2 linked regions of the Aquitalea magnusonii genome follow. The protein of the gene in region 1 interacts with the protein of each later gene in a pairwise test. Links are inferred from orthologs where the notes say so. Each region holds a gene or a part of one and is shown on either strand. Other genes may lie near its edges.

Region 1 (7,031 bases):
CCGCCTTCTGTGTATGCTGGGGCCTTCCCCATCAAGCTGGAGGAAAACGCATGCTGTCACCTGCCGAATCCGGCGTGGAAGAGCTGGTGCTCAATCTGGTGCTATGGCTGAAACTGGCGGTGGAGGCTAGCGGTGCCGTGGTGATTGGCATCGGCGTACTGGTGGCCGGGGTGCGCTACCTGCAACGCTGCCTTGAGCCGGGCATGGCGCAATTCAATGCAGTGCGGCTGAGTTTTGCCCGCTTTCTGGCACTGGCGCTGGAATTGCAACTGGCGGCCGATATCCTGTCCACCGCCGTGGCACCCAGTTGGGACCAGATCGGCAAGCTGGCTGCCATTGCCGTATTGCGTACCGCGCTCAACTTTTTTCTGGGCAAGGAAATCCGCGAAACCGAGCAGGAAGACAAGTCCGGCACCAACCGTGGCTGACACCATGGTGTAGCGCCGCGGCGGCAAGGCGCGGCGACGCTAATCGGACAAGGCTGTGGATGGTTGTTCGCGCGGTCAGGCGTCGGTCCTGACCGGCTGGCGCCGGTAAAGATAACCGGGGTAAACGCGGATGCAGCCGCTATCGTCTTCTACCTTGCCATATTCGCCGACCAGTTCCCAACGGGCGCCATCTGCCTGCAAAACGCGGTAAACCGGGCTGCCAGCCTGGTAAAACATCAGTTCGTTGCCGTGGAAATGGTCCAGCGGCAAGAGCGGATGCTGACTGGGCAGCACCAGCAGCATGGCGGCGGTACGCTCATCCATGTCGGCCAGTTGCTCCCGGTCGGCCACCACCATGCCGCAGAATGCCAGCAGGAAGGCAATGGGAAGCATCAGCCAATGGCCGCTGGCCAGGCCAAACAGAGTCAGTACCGATGCACCGGTAAAAAAGAAGCTGCTATGTGTTTTCATGATGTGTGCTTTGCCGGGGGTGGCCCGTAAAACGACGAACGCCGCCTGTCATGGCGGCGGCGTATGGTTCGGAAACGATGTGGCCCGTCGCAAGAGCCCTCAGACTGTTTAGCTGTTTACGGTTTAGCCTGATTTCTGAATTATATGGCGACTTTTCTGAACTTGATTAATAAAATCAGTGCATTGCCAATGCTGTTGGCGTAGCGCCGCTGCTTGCATGGTTTGGCTGCCATGGCCAAAAAAACAACGCCACCCGAAGGTGGCGTTGTGTCATACCGACTGCAGGCCGCAGTTTACTCTTCTGCCGGCTTGGCTTCCGGCGGGGCAATCACCTCGCTGTAGCCGCATTCCTTCTGCGGGCAGACTTTCTCGGTACCACGACGCTTGGTGGTCTTGATGGTGAGAATCGGCCAGTTGCACTTGGGGCAGGGCTCGGCCACCGGCGGGTTCCAGATGGCGTACTTGCACTTGGGGTAGGTATTGCAGCTGTAGAACAGCTTGCCGTAGCGGCTCTTGCGCTCGATCAGGTGGCCGGACTTGCACTCCGGGCATTCCACGCCGGTGTCACGCGGTTTTTCCAGCGGTTCGATGTGCTTGCACTTGGGGTAGTTGGCGCAGCCGATGAACTTGCCGTAACGACCCTTCTTGATGTGCAGCGCACCGCCACAGTCCGGGCAGACCCGGTCTTCGATCACCGTCGGGGCTTCGGCTTCTTCTGCCGCCTGCTCGGCGGTTTCACCGATATTGCGGGTGTAGTCGCAGTCCGGATAACCGGTGCAGGCAATGAAGCGGCCACGCTTGCCAAACTTGATCGACAAGGGCTTGCTGCATTTGGGGCAGGCTTCGTCCAGGCTTTCGGTGGTGACTTCGGCGCGGGAAATGCTTTCCTTTTCGGCAATCTGCTTGGAAAAGCCCTTCCAGAAACTGTCCATCACCGGCACCCACTCGCGCTGGCCGCTGGCAATGTCATCCAACTGGTTTTCCAGCTTGGCGGTGAAGTTGTAGTCCACGTACTGGCTGAAATGTTCAGTCAGGAACTTGTTGACGATGTCGCCGGTATCGGTGGGCAAGAAGCGCTTCTTGTCCAGGATCACGTATTCACGGTCTTTCAGCGTGGAGATGATGCTGGCGTAGGTGGACGGACGGCCGATGCCGAATTCTTCCAGTGCCTTCACCAGACTGGCTTCGGAGAAGCGCGGCGGCGGCTGGGTGAAGTGCTGTTCACCGTACAGCTTGTCCACCGGCAGGCTGTCGCCTTCTTCCAGCAGCGGCAGCTTGGCGTTGTCCTCGTCCTCGGCATCGTCCACGTCTTCTTCGTACACGGCCAGGAAGCCGGCAAAGGTCTGTACCTGACCGCTGGCGCGGAAGATGCCTTCGCCTACGGTGATGTCCACGCTGGTGGTGTCAAACTTGGCCGGAGCCATCTGGCAGGCCAGGGTACGCTTCCACACCATGTCGTACAGCTTGAACTGGTCGGTGGTGAGGAAGGGTTTGACCGATTCCGGCGTGCGCAGGATAGAGGTCGGGCGGATGGCCTCGTGCGCTTCCTGTGCGTTCTTGGACTTGTTCTTGTAGGCGACCGGGTTTTTCGGCAGGAAGTCGTTGTTGAAGGTGTCGCCGATATAAGTACGGATTTCTTCAACGGCTTCGTTGGCCAGTGCCACCGAGTCGGTACGCATATAGGTGATCAGACCCACCGTGCCCTGGCCGATGTCGATACCTTCATACAGCTGCTGCGCGGTACGCATGGTGCGGTCGGTGGTCATGCCCAGCTTGCGCACGGCTTCCTGTTGCAGCGTGGAGGTGGTGAAGGGCGCGGCGGGGCTGCGCGACTTCTTTTTCTTCTCGATGCTGGTGACGGTGGCCGGCTGGTTTTGCAGGCGGGCCAGAATGTCGGCGTGTTCGGCATCACCGGGAATGTCGAACTGATCCAGTTTTTTGCCGGCAAGCTGGGTCAGCTTGGCGGAAAACTTGGTACGGCCCTTGTGGCTGTCCAGATGCACCGACCAGTATTCCTGCTGCACAAAGGCCTTGATCTCGTTTTCGCGTTCGCAGATCAGGCGCAGCGCCGGGCTTTGTACCCGCCCTGCCGACAGGCCGCGGCGGATTTTTTTCCACAGCAGCGGCGACAGGTTGAAACCCACCAGATAGTCCAGCGCCCGGCGTGCCTGCTGGGCATCCACCAGGTCCTGTGCCACTTCGCGCGGGTTGCCGATGGCTTCCAGTACCGCGTTCTTGGTGATTTCGTGGAACACCACGCGCTGGGCGGTCTTGTCCTTCAGCAGTTTCTTGCTGTTGAGGATTTGCACCAGGTGCCAGGAAATGGCTTCGCCTTCGCGGTCCGGGTCAGTTGCCAGGTAGACATGGTCGACTTCGGCCACGGCCTTGACGATGGCATCAACGTGTTTGCTGTTGCGGGCGATCAGCTGGTATTTCATGGCGAAGCCCTTTTCAGGGTCTACCGCACCGTTTTTGGGTACCAGATCGCGCACGTGACCGTAGGAGGCCAGGACTTCAAAGTCCGGTCCCAGGTATTTCTTCAGCGTTTTTGCCTTGGATGGCGACTCAACGATCAAGAGGCTGGAGGGCATGTTTTCGTTTCAGTGTGTACCGGAAACATCCGGCTGATAGCGGTTCTATCTATCAAATAAAGCAAGAGCGCAAATAAAACAAGAGCGCATTTGGCGCTCTTGTCAAAATTCCCTGCCGTTATCATCAGGCGAGGCGGGATGGTAAGCCCGTACCGCCAGCGCTGACAAGTCATTGCATGGTTGGTTCGCCGTGAATGGCGTCCAGCAGTTCTTCCCCCAAGAGGATGGGCAGTTCCGCTTTTTGTGCCCACAACACCATCAGCGCCACCAGCTTGGCTGAGCCAACATTGATGTCATCGTCCGGCAGCTCGCACAGGCGGTCGATTACCATTTCACGTTGCGATGGCGAGAGTGCGCCGTGATCTTCCAGAAACTGGATCAGGCCGCGCACTTCGGTGGGCAGGCGTTCCAGTTCGACATCGGCGTAGATGCGCATGCCGGAGGCATCGTCAGCGCTGGCATACAGGCCGTCCACCATATTGGCGACATTGTCCAGCCAGTCCAGCGCGTCGTTGATTTCCTCGTCCTCGAAGCCGGCGGCCTCGAGCTGGCGCATCAGGGAGCCGCGGTCGCCAAAGGCGTCCGGGTCACGGTACTGCTCGAACAAATAAGTGAGAACGTCAAACATCAGGTCTTCTTCAAATGGGCTGCCACATGATCCGGTCCGGGTCAGACCAGCCGCTGGACCTGCCCACCGGGCAAGCTGGCGAGCTTGCCGGCAAGCTCCAGCTCGAGCAGCATCGCGTAAAGCTCCCCCTGCGTCAACCCGAGTTGCAATGCAAGCGTCTCGCTGCTCACCGGATCAAAGCCCATCTGCGACAAAACCGGGTGCTCCGCCGCCTGCTCATCTGCTGTGTTGCGTGGTGCTGGCGGGGTGGTCACTGCCGGGCGGCCAATCTCTTCCAGCACATCGTCCACCGTTTCGATCAGCCGGGCACCTTCCTTCAGCAGCCGATGGCAGCCCCGCGCCTGCGGATTATGGATGGAGCCGGGAACGGCCATCACTTCGCGGCCATATTCACCGGAGAGCCTGGCGGTAATCAGCGAGCCGGAATTGATATTGGCCTCCACCACCAGGCAGCCGCGCGACAAGCCGGCAATGATGCGGTTGCGGCGTGGAAAGTGGCTGGCCAGCGGTCCTGCTCCCAGCGGGAATTCAGACAGGATCAGGCCGGCACTGCCGATGTGATGGGCCAGTTCACGGTTGCTGGCCGGGTAGACGCGGTCGATGCCGGTGCCGATAACGGCAATGGTGGAGCCGGCTTCCTGCAAGGCACCGCGATGGGAAGCGGCGTCGATGCCGCTGGCCAGGCCGCTGACAATGGTGTAGCCCACGGCGGATAGGCGACGGGAAAACTCCTCGGCAATCTGCTTGCCCGGTGGCGTGGCACTGCGGCTGCCCACCATGGCCAGCATGGGGCGTTGCAGCAGTGCGCGCTGGCCACGGGCAAACAACAGCGGGGGCGGCGAGGCGGTTTCGGCCAGTGCTTGCGGATAGTCGTCGTCCTGCAGGCTAAGCAGGGTGCAGTCAGGCTGGCTTGCCCAGGTCAGCGCCGCTTCCACCGCCGGGCCAGCCAGTTGCTCACGCAGGGCAAGCGCCGCCTCCTGGCCAATGATGGGGGTGGTCTGGGCAGTGCTGGCGGCAACGGCGTGGCTGGCTGATCCGAAGCGGGCAATCAGTTTGAGAAAACCGGCCGGACCGATGCCAGGGGTCAGTGCCAGCAGCAGCCAGTCTGCCGTGGACTGGCTCATTCGCCTTCCGGCGGGGCGACCACATCCCCGACACTGACGGCATCGGTGCTGTCCAGCACCAGGGCGTACGACACCTTGTCAAAGACGCGGTAGACAAAAATCTTGCCCACAGTCTGCCCCGGCAGCAGCACCTGTTTTTTCTGGCCGTCGGCGGTTATCACGGTAATTGGCTTGCCATGCTTGAACAGGCTGAATACATCGCCGGGTTCCACCTGCTCACGCTTGCCCCGGTTGATTACCACGTTGGAATACTGTGCCGCGCCATCCACCCCGTCATACACGGAGATGATCTGACCCTGGATATTGCCGTCCGGGCTGTGCGGTACGTAGCTGACAAACTGGTCTTTCGGGGCCTTGATCAATCTGTCTCCAACCAGAATCTCGCTGGCAACCCGCGTGATGCGCATGGTCTGGATTTCATCGCCCATTTTGTCCAGTTGGGCATCTCCGCCGTACAGCACTTCAAAACCCAGGTTTTCCTTGGTGTCGGGGTCGATCAGCGGCTTGCTGGCGCGATATATCTGCCAGTTGCCCGCGGTACTCACGCCATTGGCAAACACGCGATCGCCGGTGCCAAACGCCAGGCGCTCTTCCGGGCCAGCCACCAGGCGTGGCGAGGTGGCAAACTCTTCTTCGTTGACCACCAGTGGACGGTAGAGGAAGGGTTCGATGGCTCTGGCAGGAATGCTGGCAATAGCTTTGTCGATATCGGACATGCGTACCTGAGGTGACAGGCGCACATCGCCCTGACCGGATTTTTCCAAGGTCAGGCGCGGCTGGCCGTTCACGTAGGTGAGTACCAGCACGTCACCGGGATAGATCCAGTGGGGGTTCTTGATCTCGCTTTTGTTCATCTGCCACAGTCGGGGCCATTTCCATGGGCTCTTGAGATAACGGCCGGAAATTCCCCACAGCGTGTCGCCCTTGACTACGGTATAGCGCGCCGGCGCGTCGGGCTTGATGGTCAGCGTATCGGAAAAAGCCGGGAGAGCCAGTCCCAGAGCCAGAGCAAGCGATATAATACTTTTACGCATGAAAAGTGCCCCAATATTTGAGTGTAATGAGCGCCCGCGAGCGCTCCTTTGACAAACGAGCATGCGTCAGACACGTCATATTATCGACGTGCTGATGGCATTACGACAACTTGGAGCAAGAAAACCGATGGCGCTGCTGAACATTTTGCATTATCCGGATGCGCGTCTGCATACCGTGGCCACGCCGGTCGAGACCTTTGACGCAGCCCTGCAAACCCAGATCGACAACATGTTTGAAACCATGTACGAAGCCAAGGGCATCGGTCTGGCCGCCACGCAGGTGGACTACCACAAACGCCTTGTGGTGATGGATATTTCCGAGGATCACAACGAACGCCGTGTCTTCATCAACCCGGTCATCATCGAAAAAGAAGGTGAAACCGTGTATGAGGAGGGCTGCCTGTCCGTGCCCGGCATTTACGATAAAGTCACCCGCGCCGAGCGGGTCAAGGTGCGCGCCCAGGATGCCACCGGTGCCGAATATGAACTGGAAGCCGACGGCTTGCTGGCCATTTGCATCCAGCATGAAATCGATCACCTGGACGGCAAGGTGTTTGTCGAGTACCTGTCCGAGCTTAAGCAGGGCCGTATCCGCACCAAGCTGAAAAAACGCGAAAAACAGAATATGTGATCAGGGCACCAGCCTGCGCAGGCAGGCTGTGGTGCATGTGAAAAGGACAGGCCCGCCCTGTCTTTTCTTCTTGCGGACTTACGATGAAACTGATTTTTGCCGGTACGCCGGAATTTGCCGCAGC
Region 2 (7,874 bases), 2.2 Mb from region 1 along the record:
GGTGGAGCAAAAACTGTGGTCGCAGCTGGACATGGTGTACTTCCTGCGGCACGAGGCCAAGGAAATTGCCTGGCATGCGCGCATTCTCAACCGTTTCGTCAATATCGAAACGCCCATGGTGCGCGCCCGCCTGTCGGACGATCACGAAGGCATCCAGGTGCTGGTCTACACCCCGGACAAGCCGGAACTGTTTGCCCGCACCTGTGCCTTCTTTGGCCGCACCAACTACAGCATTGCCGATGCCAAGGTATACACCACGCGCCACGGCTATGCGCTGGACACCTTCCATGTCTTCATTCCCGAGCACCACGACGGGGATTACCGCGACATGATCAACTTCATCGAATTCGAACTGGCCGAATGCCTGCGCCTGGAAACCCCGCCGCCGCCACCGGCCAACGGGCGTATCAGCCGTCACCTGAAGCACTTCCCGATTGCGCCGCAAGTGCTGATCCGTCCGGACGACAAGGACAATTTCTACGTATTGTCCATCGTGGCCGGCGACCGTCCCGGGCTGCTGGCGCGCATTGCCAAGGTGCTGGCCGATTATCACCTTAGCGTGCAGTCCGCCAAGATCATGACCCTGGGCAGCCGGGCGGAAGACTCCTTCCTGGTAAGCGGGCCCGGTTTGAAAGACGACAAGACGGTACTGGCACTGGAAAGCGAGCTGATTGCCGCACTGCGGATCTGACCTCCGGCCCGGCACCGCCTTTGACCTGTCGGCTGGCACATCGTATGCTGCAGCATCAAAACTTACGTTAACGTAAACATATGCTCTACTTCGAAGACCTGACACCGGGCCGCGTGTTCGAAACGGCCAGCCACACCCTGAGCGAAGAAGAAATCATCGCCTTTGCCAGCCAGTTTGACCCGCAGCCCTTCCATACCGACCCACAGGCGGCCAAGAGCAGTTTTTTCGATGGCCTGGCAGCCTCTGGCTGGCACACCAGCAGCCTTACCATGCGGCTGATCACCGCCAGTGAACTGAAAAACGTGGCCAATGGGCTGATCGGCATGGGCATACGCGATATGCGCTGGCCGCGTCCTACCCGTCCCGGCGATACCTTGCGTGCCAAAATCGAGGTAACGGGTCAAAAACCTTCGTCCAGCCAGCCCGGATTCGGCGTTGTGCAATTGCGCTGGACCACCCTCAACCAGCACAACGAGATTGCCATGCAACTGGAAACCGCCATCTGGGTTGCCCGCCGCACCACGACACAGCCATGAAAAAAGCCTGTCCGGATAAAACGCGGACAGGCTGTTGCGTGGGGCAAGCTCAGCAGTTCAACGCTGCTGCCATTTGCTGAAATTTTCGGTTAGCTGCGCCAGATCCTCCGAGGTTTCGGCCAGATGTCCGGCACTCTCACCAATGGAGTGGGTAGTGCTCAAATCCTGCTCTGACAAGGCATTCAACTGCTCCAGCGCTGCCGCCATCACATTGATGGAATCGGATTTGCTGCCCATCTCCCTGGCCAGTTTCTGTGCCTGCAGGCTGGACTGCTCAGCCGCCTCGATCAGGCCCTGCAGCTTGCCCGATGACAGGCGGATCTGCCCATTGACCTCGCCCACCTCTTCCACCGTGGCATCCATGCTGCTGACGGCGGAATGGGTGATCTTGCCGATTTCCTCGACAATCTCACCAATGGAATCGGTGGTGTTGGTGGTGCGCTCGGCCAGCTTGCGCACCTCGTCCGCCACCACGGCAAAACCACGCCCCATCTCTCCGGCACGGGCAGCCTCGATGGCGGCATTCAGGGCCAGCAGATTGGTCTGATCGGCAATCTCGCGAATCAGAGTCGTCATGCTGCGGATGCGGATCATCGCCTCATCCAGCTCCACCATGGCACCACGCGACTGTGACACCACGTTCACCGCACGCTCCGCCGCCGAGGTTGCGGCATCCATGGTATGGCGGCCATCCCGCGCCACATCCTGGGTATGGCGTGAATCCTGCTGATTATGTTCGGCCAGGCGCACCACATCCTGCACCGCCAGGCTGAGCGACTCCATATTGTGGCTAATCTGGTTTAATCCCTGACGCTGCTGCACCGATCGTGCCGCCAGGGCATGCATATCATCCAGCAAACCATGAGCCTGTTCCTTGGTATACAGGCTGGCCCGCATCACATCGGCAATGGTGGCGCGGTAATGAATGCGCAAGGATTCCAGCGAGGAAAGCACCTTGCCCAGCAAGCCGCCTTCATGCGCCATGGAGGCATGATCCAGCCGGCCTTCCTGCAAGTCCTGGAAGCGTCCGTCCAGCACCTTCAATACCGAGCGCACCCGCCGCCATGCCCAGATGGCCGCGCCAAGTGCCAGCACACAGCCGGTCATGCCAAGTGCCTCACGCAGCCAGAGCAAGGCATCCGGCAAGAAGAACGACACCATGGCCGCCAACAGGCCCAGCAGAAACAGCAGCGGCGCGACTTGCAACACATCAGACTGCCGTGCATAACGCTGCAAGGTGGAAGGCAGGCTGGCCTGCTTGTTCATCACTTGGCGATAAAGGGCTGCAGCGGCATCGATATCCTGCCGCTTTGGCTGGGAGCGCACCGACATGTAGCCCACAATACGGCCATGTTCGGTAATCGGGGTAACGTAAGCCTCCACCCAGTAGAAATCGCCATTCTTGGCCCGGTTTTTCACGATGCCACGCCATGGCTTGCCTGCCTTCACCGTTTCCCACAAGTCTGCAAATGCCGATGGCGGCATGTCCGGGTGGCGCACGATATTGTGGTTCTGGCCCAGCAGTTCGGCCTCGCTAAAGCCGCTGATCTCGATGAACGCGCGATTGGCGTAGGTAATGCTGCCTTTCACATCGGTCTTGGTGACGATGGGATTAACAGGGTCGACAATCAACTCGTTGGCGGTAACAGGCAGATTGATCTTCATTTGATGTGCGTTCTTTTGTTAGTTTTAATTATTTAAAACAACTTGTTTAATCTCAACATTCTAACAAGAAAGTCCATGCTTCAGGATAAGAAAACCCCAGTCCATTGCCAGGCTAATATGCACAACCCTTGCCCCAGGCCAATACCTGCTACTTGATGCCACATGGCCAGTGCGCAGAATGGCCAGGCTTAGCGCTGTATCACGACAAGCAAGGCCACCCAGACAGGGCGACGCAGCGCCTGCCGTACTCGCCAAGCGGGTGACAAACGCCAGCACCCCGCATTCTGACCCGGCAGTGCCGGGCCATCTGGCGGCGCAATATGGCAGGCTGCTGATCCCGCACTGCGTGCCACCAGCAGCAGCACCGGCAGCGCAGAGGCTTGCAATTAAAAAGGGAACATGAAAATCATGTTCCCTGATTAGCGGCATTGCACCGAGGACATTCACGGACCGGGCTTGATCAGCCCTGCCATCGCTGGCCGTAAGCGATGCATCAGCCTTGCGCCCGGATACGGGTAATCAGCTCGTCGCGGATATCCTCATACTGATCGACACTGACCTGACAAGTCCCCGCCGCCTCATGGCCGCCACCACCGTACTGCAGCATCAGCGCCCCCACATTGGTGCGGCAACTGCGATCGATGATGGACTTGCCAGTGGCAAACACGATGTTCTGCTTGTTCAGGCCCCACATCATGTGGATGGAAATATTGCACTCCGGATACATCGCATATACCAGGAAGCGGTTGGCCGGATAGATGGTTTCTTCCAGCAGCAGGTTGAGCAACACCAGATTGCCATGCACCTTGGCACAGCGTGCGATCTGTTCGCGCGCCTGCTCCTGATACTGCATGTACAGGTCCACCCGCTCCTTCACATCCGGCAAGGCCAGGATTTCCTCGATACTGTGGTCGCGGCAATAGCCGATCAAATCCATCATCAACTGATAATTGCTGACGGTGAAATTACGGAAGCGCCCAAGACCGGTGCGCGCATCCATCAGATAATTGAGCAAGACCCAGCCGGTGGGATTGAGGATTTCCTCGCGGCTGAACTGGGCAGAGTCGGCCTTGTCCACCGCGTCCATCATTTCATCACTGATGCGCGGAAAAGCCTGCTTGCCGCCAAAGTGGTCGTACACCACGCGGGCGGCAGAAGGCGCCGCCGGGTCGATGATGTGGTTGGCATGCTGCCCGTTGCGCAGGGTTTCGGAAAAATGGTGGTCAAAGGCCAGATACGCACCAGGCACATACGGCAGATTGGTGGTGATATCCCGCTCGGTGATTTCTATTTTCCCGTCCTGCATGTCCTTGGGATGGACAAACTTGATGTCATTCACCATGCCAAGCTCGTTCAACAGCACGGCACACACCAGGCCGTCAAAATCACTGCGCGTCACCAGACGGTATTGCTGCTGCGACATTCATTTCTCCCCGTAAACAAGATCATTTCCAGCCGATTGTGTCATTGCTTGCCGCAGCAAGTGCCGATGGCAAACTCAATTCTCATGCGTCATGAAATATACCTCACCGGCCAACAGGTCGTGCAAGCGCATTTGCAAGGCCTCACACTGCGTAGCCGGCAGGCTCAGCGTCAATTCCACCTGTTCACCATAGCTGGCCTCGCTCACGGCAATCTGCAAAGCATCACAATGACGGCGAAAACGTGACTCATCTGCAAAGGCAATACGGGCACGACATTGCGCCATCACCACCACGGGCACCGCTTGCGCCAGCAGCAGCGCCGCGTTCAGCGCCTGGGTGTAGGCACGCACCAGACCGCCCGCACCCAGTTTGACGCCGCCAAAATAGCGCACCACCACCGCCAGCACATTATGCAGTTGCTTGTGCATCAGCACGTTATACATGGGCCGGGCCGCCGTGCCGGAAGGCTCACCATCATCATCCAGCATGGAGTCGCCATCCACCAGCAGCACCGCGCAGTAATGGCGGGCATCGGGATACTGGGCGCGCAGCGCAAGAAGATGCTGCATAGCCTCTTCACGCCGGGCAACCGGATACACATAGGCAAGAAAGCGACTCTTCTTGATTTCGATTTCTGCAGCAACAGGGGCTGCCAGTTGAAACATTTATACCTGTCCCGAAGTCTTAGTTAACAGTGTTGCCTGCATGGTAACGCGCTTTGGCCGCAGCGTGCGTCCTGATGCTGATGCCACAAGCGGAGGCAAATCATGATCCCGCTGCTCATCGTCCTGAGCCTGCTGACCGAGACACTGCGGCTGGCACTGGACACGTTTTGGCTTGATCCAGCACAAGCTGCCGCATTGCTGTCCACCCTTCCCGCCCCGGACCACCGCTAAAAGCAGTTGTCTTGGACACATTTCGGCATGAGAATGCCTAATCTTTCGTCATGAAAGCTGGCCAACCTTGACTCCTACTCTATGGCTGATCGGCGCGCTGCTGGCGCTGATGGCCGAATTCATGTCCGGCACTTTCTACTTGCTGGTAATCGCCGTAGCGCTGGCCGCCGGTGGCATTGCCAGCCTGCTGGGCGGCAGTGAGGCACTGTGCTGGACACTGGCCAGCCTGGGCGGCATGGCCGGTGTTCTGGCCGTGAGCCGCTGGCGCAAACGCCAGCCAGCCGCACCGCAACCAAGCAAGGCCGTGCTCGACGACCCGGACATCGGCCAACTGGTCCGCGTAATCAGCCGGATCGACAGCCAAAACCTGCGTGTGCATTATCGCGGCACCGAATGGCAGGCCCGTGCAGAGGATGCAAGCACGCTGGCAGCGGGTGACAGCGCCGCCATCGCAGGCCGTGACGGCAATGTACTGCTCCTTACCACTTCATCAAAAGAAAGCCGATAATCATGGAATTCGTCATCGTCCTGTTTGCCGCCGTGGTGATCTTCATCATCAAATCGGTCAAGGTGGTGCCACAACAGCATGCCTATATCGTGGAGCGGCTGGGCCGCTATCACGCCACCCTCACACCAGGGCTGAACATCCTGATTCCCTTCATCGACCGGCTGGCCTACAAGCACAGCCTGAAGGAAGTACCGCTGGATGTACCCAGCCAGATCTGCATCACCCGCGACAATACCCAGCTAAAGGTGGACGGCATCCTGTATTTCCAGGTGACGGACCCGCAGCGCGCCTCCTATGGCACCAGCGACTACCTGCTGGCCATCACCCAACTGTCGCAAACCACCTTGCGCTCGGTGATTGGCAAGATGGAGCTGGACAAGACCTTCGAGGAACGTGATGAAATCAACCAGATCGTGGTGGCTTCGCTGGATGAAGCCGCCATCAACTGGGGCGTGAAGGTATTGCGCTATGAAATCAAGGACTTGGTTCCGCCGCAGGACATCCTGCATTCCATGCAGGCGCAAATTACCGCCGAGCGGGAAAAGCGCGCCCGTATTGCCCAGTCCGAAGGGGTGAAGATGGAGCAGATCAACCTGGCTACCGGCGCACGCGAAGCAGCCATCCAGAAATCGCAAGGCGAGATGCAAGCCACCATCAACAATTCCGAAGGCAACAAGCAGGCTGCCATCAACAAGGCACAGGGTGAGGCCGAGGCACTGCGCCTGGTGGCCGATGCCACGGCAGATGCCGTACGGCGGGTAGCCGAAGCGGTGAAGGTGGACGGCGGTATCGAAGCAGTCAACCTCAAGGTGGCAGAGCAGTATGTGGCCGCCTTTGCCCAACTGGCCAAGCAGAACAACACCGTCATCCTGCCGGCCAATGTGGCGGATGTCAGCTCGCTGGTGGCTACCGCGCTGAGCGTGGTCAAGCAAAGCAATCGTTAACACTTATGTCATGACGGCAGCCTTGTCCTGGCTTGTATAACAGGCAGGCTGCCCCCATAATCAGCCGCATGAAATTCTTATCCGACTTCCTTCCGGTAGCCCTGTTCTTCGGCAGTTACCTGATCACCCACGACATGTTTCTGGCCACCAAGGTTCTGGTGGCGGCAACCGTCCTGCTGTTTGCCTGGACCTGGCTCAAGCACCGCAAGGTGGACGCCATGCAATGGATCAACCTGATCCTCAGCGTGGTGCTGGGTGCGGCTACCGTGATATCGCACAACGATCTGTTCATCATCTGGAAATTCACCGTACTGTATTGGCTGATGGCCATTGCACTGCTGGTTAGCGACCTGATGGGCAAGAACGGCCTGAAACTGCTGATGGGCGCGCAGATCCAGCTACCACAACTCATCTGGCGCAAGCTGGCCTATGCCTGGTCGCTGTTCTTTACCTTCATGGGCGCACTCAATCTGTATGTAGCCTTCAATTTCAGTCGCGAAATCTGGCTGAGCTTCAAACTGTTTGGCAGTCTGGGCCTGATGGTGGTGTTCGTCATCGCACAAAGCCTGTTCCTGTCCAAATACATCGAGGAAAAGAAATAATGCTGTATATCATCAGCGGCCAGGATCACCCCGGCTCCCTGGAAAAGCGTCTTGCCGCCCGCCCGGAACACCTGGCCCGCCTGTCTGCCTTGCAGGAACAGGGCCGTCTGGTACTGGCAGGCCCCTGCCCGGCCATTGACAGCGTGGACCCTGGCAGTGCCGGCTTTACCGGCAGCCTGATCGTGGCCGAATTTGCCAGCCTGGAAGAAGCCCGCAACTGGGCCGATGCCGACCCTTATGTTGCTGCCGGCGTATACGCCGCGGTAGAAGTAAAACCCTTCCGCAAGGTATTCCCTGCATGAGCGATACCGTCGCGCTGCTGCAGGCTGCCCTGCAGGCCTTGACACCGGAACATCTGGAAATCCAGGACGACAGCGCCGCCCATGCCGGGCACGCCGGAGCCCGCTCCGGTGGCGGCCACTATGATGTGCTGATTGTCTCCAGCCGTTTTGCCGGTCTTAACAGTGTGGCACGCCATCGTCTGGTGTATGCCACATTGGGCGATCTGATGAAAACCAGGGTGCATGCGCTGGCCATTCGCGCACTGACACCAGAAGAACTTTGACCCAAGGAAGAATCGCCAATGAAAACTACCAAGATTGCTGCCC

Evidence for each region. Proteins that work in one complex are often made in the same cells at the same time.
Region 2: the proteins of topA (region 1) and DLM_RS11625 interact in binary tests that used the Escherichia coli proteins (3 or more experiments, as listed by UniProt). The link is inferred for Aquitalea magnusonii from one-to-one orthologs.

The regions. Positions count from the first base shown.
Region 1 is NZ_AP018823.1:4,602,938-4,609,968, forward strand. What follows is about bases 842-3,827. They hold topA (type I DNA topoisomerase), read right to left. Parts: upstream 3,491-3,827; coding sequence 1,193-3,490; downstream 842-1,192. Other genes in these bases: DLM_RS21610 (hypothetical protein), read right to left, coding at 842-899; DLM_RS21620 (DUF494 family protein), read right to left, coding at 3,660-3,827. Outside these bases: DLM_RS21605 (DUF1622 domain-containing protein), read left to right, coding at 51-428; more of DLM_RS21610, read right to left, coding at 504-841; more of DLM_RS21620, read right to left, coding at 3,828-4,118; DNA-processing protein DprA, read right to left, coding at 4,160-5,242; DLM_RS21630 (LysM peptidoglycan-binding domain-containing protein), read right to left, coding at 5,239-6,276; def (peptide deformylase), read left to right, coding at 6,404-6,907; fmt (methionyl-tRNA formyltransferase), read left to right, coding at 6,991-7,031. UniProt on the Escherichia coli protein: Releases the supercoiling and torsional tension of DNA, which is introduced during the DNA replication and transcription, by transiently cleaving and rejoining one strand of the DNA duplex.
Region 2 is NZ_AP018823.1:2,434,561-2,442,434, forward strand. What follows is about bases 3,187-5,964. They hold DLM_RS11625 (IMPACT family protein), read right to left. Parts: upstream 4,982-5,964; coding sequence 4,391-4,981; downstream 3,187-4,390. Other genes in these bases: DLM_RS11620 (exopolyphosphatase), read right to left, coding at 3,386-4,315; DLM_RS23865 (hypothetical protein), read left to right, coding at 5,084-5,212; DLM_RS11630 (NfeD family protein), read left to right, coding at 5,280-5,720; DLM_RS11635 (SPFH domain-containing protein), read left to right, coding at 5,723-5,964. In the rest of the region: DLM_RS11605 ([protein-PII] uridylyltransferase), read left to right, coding at 1-691; DLM_RS11610 (MaoC family dehydratase), read left to right, coding at 772-1,227; DLM_RS11615 (methyl-accepting chemotaxis protein), read right to left, coding at 1,285-2,892; more of DLM_RS11635, read left to right, coding at 5,965-6,664; DLM_RS11640 (septation protein A), read left to right, coding at 6,733-7,266; DLM_RS11645 (YciI family protein), read left to right, coding at 7,266-7,568; DLM_RS11650 (BolA family protein), read left to right, coding at 7,565-7,831; DLM_RS11655 (peptidylprolyl isomerase), read left to right, coding at 7,850-7,874.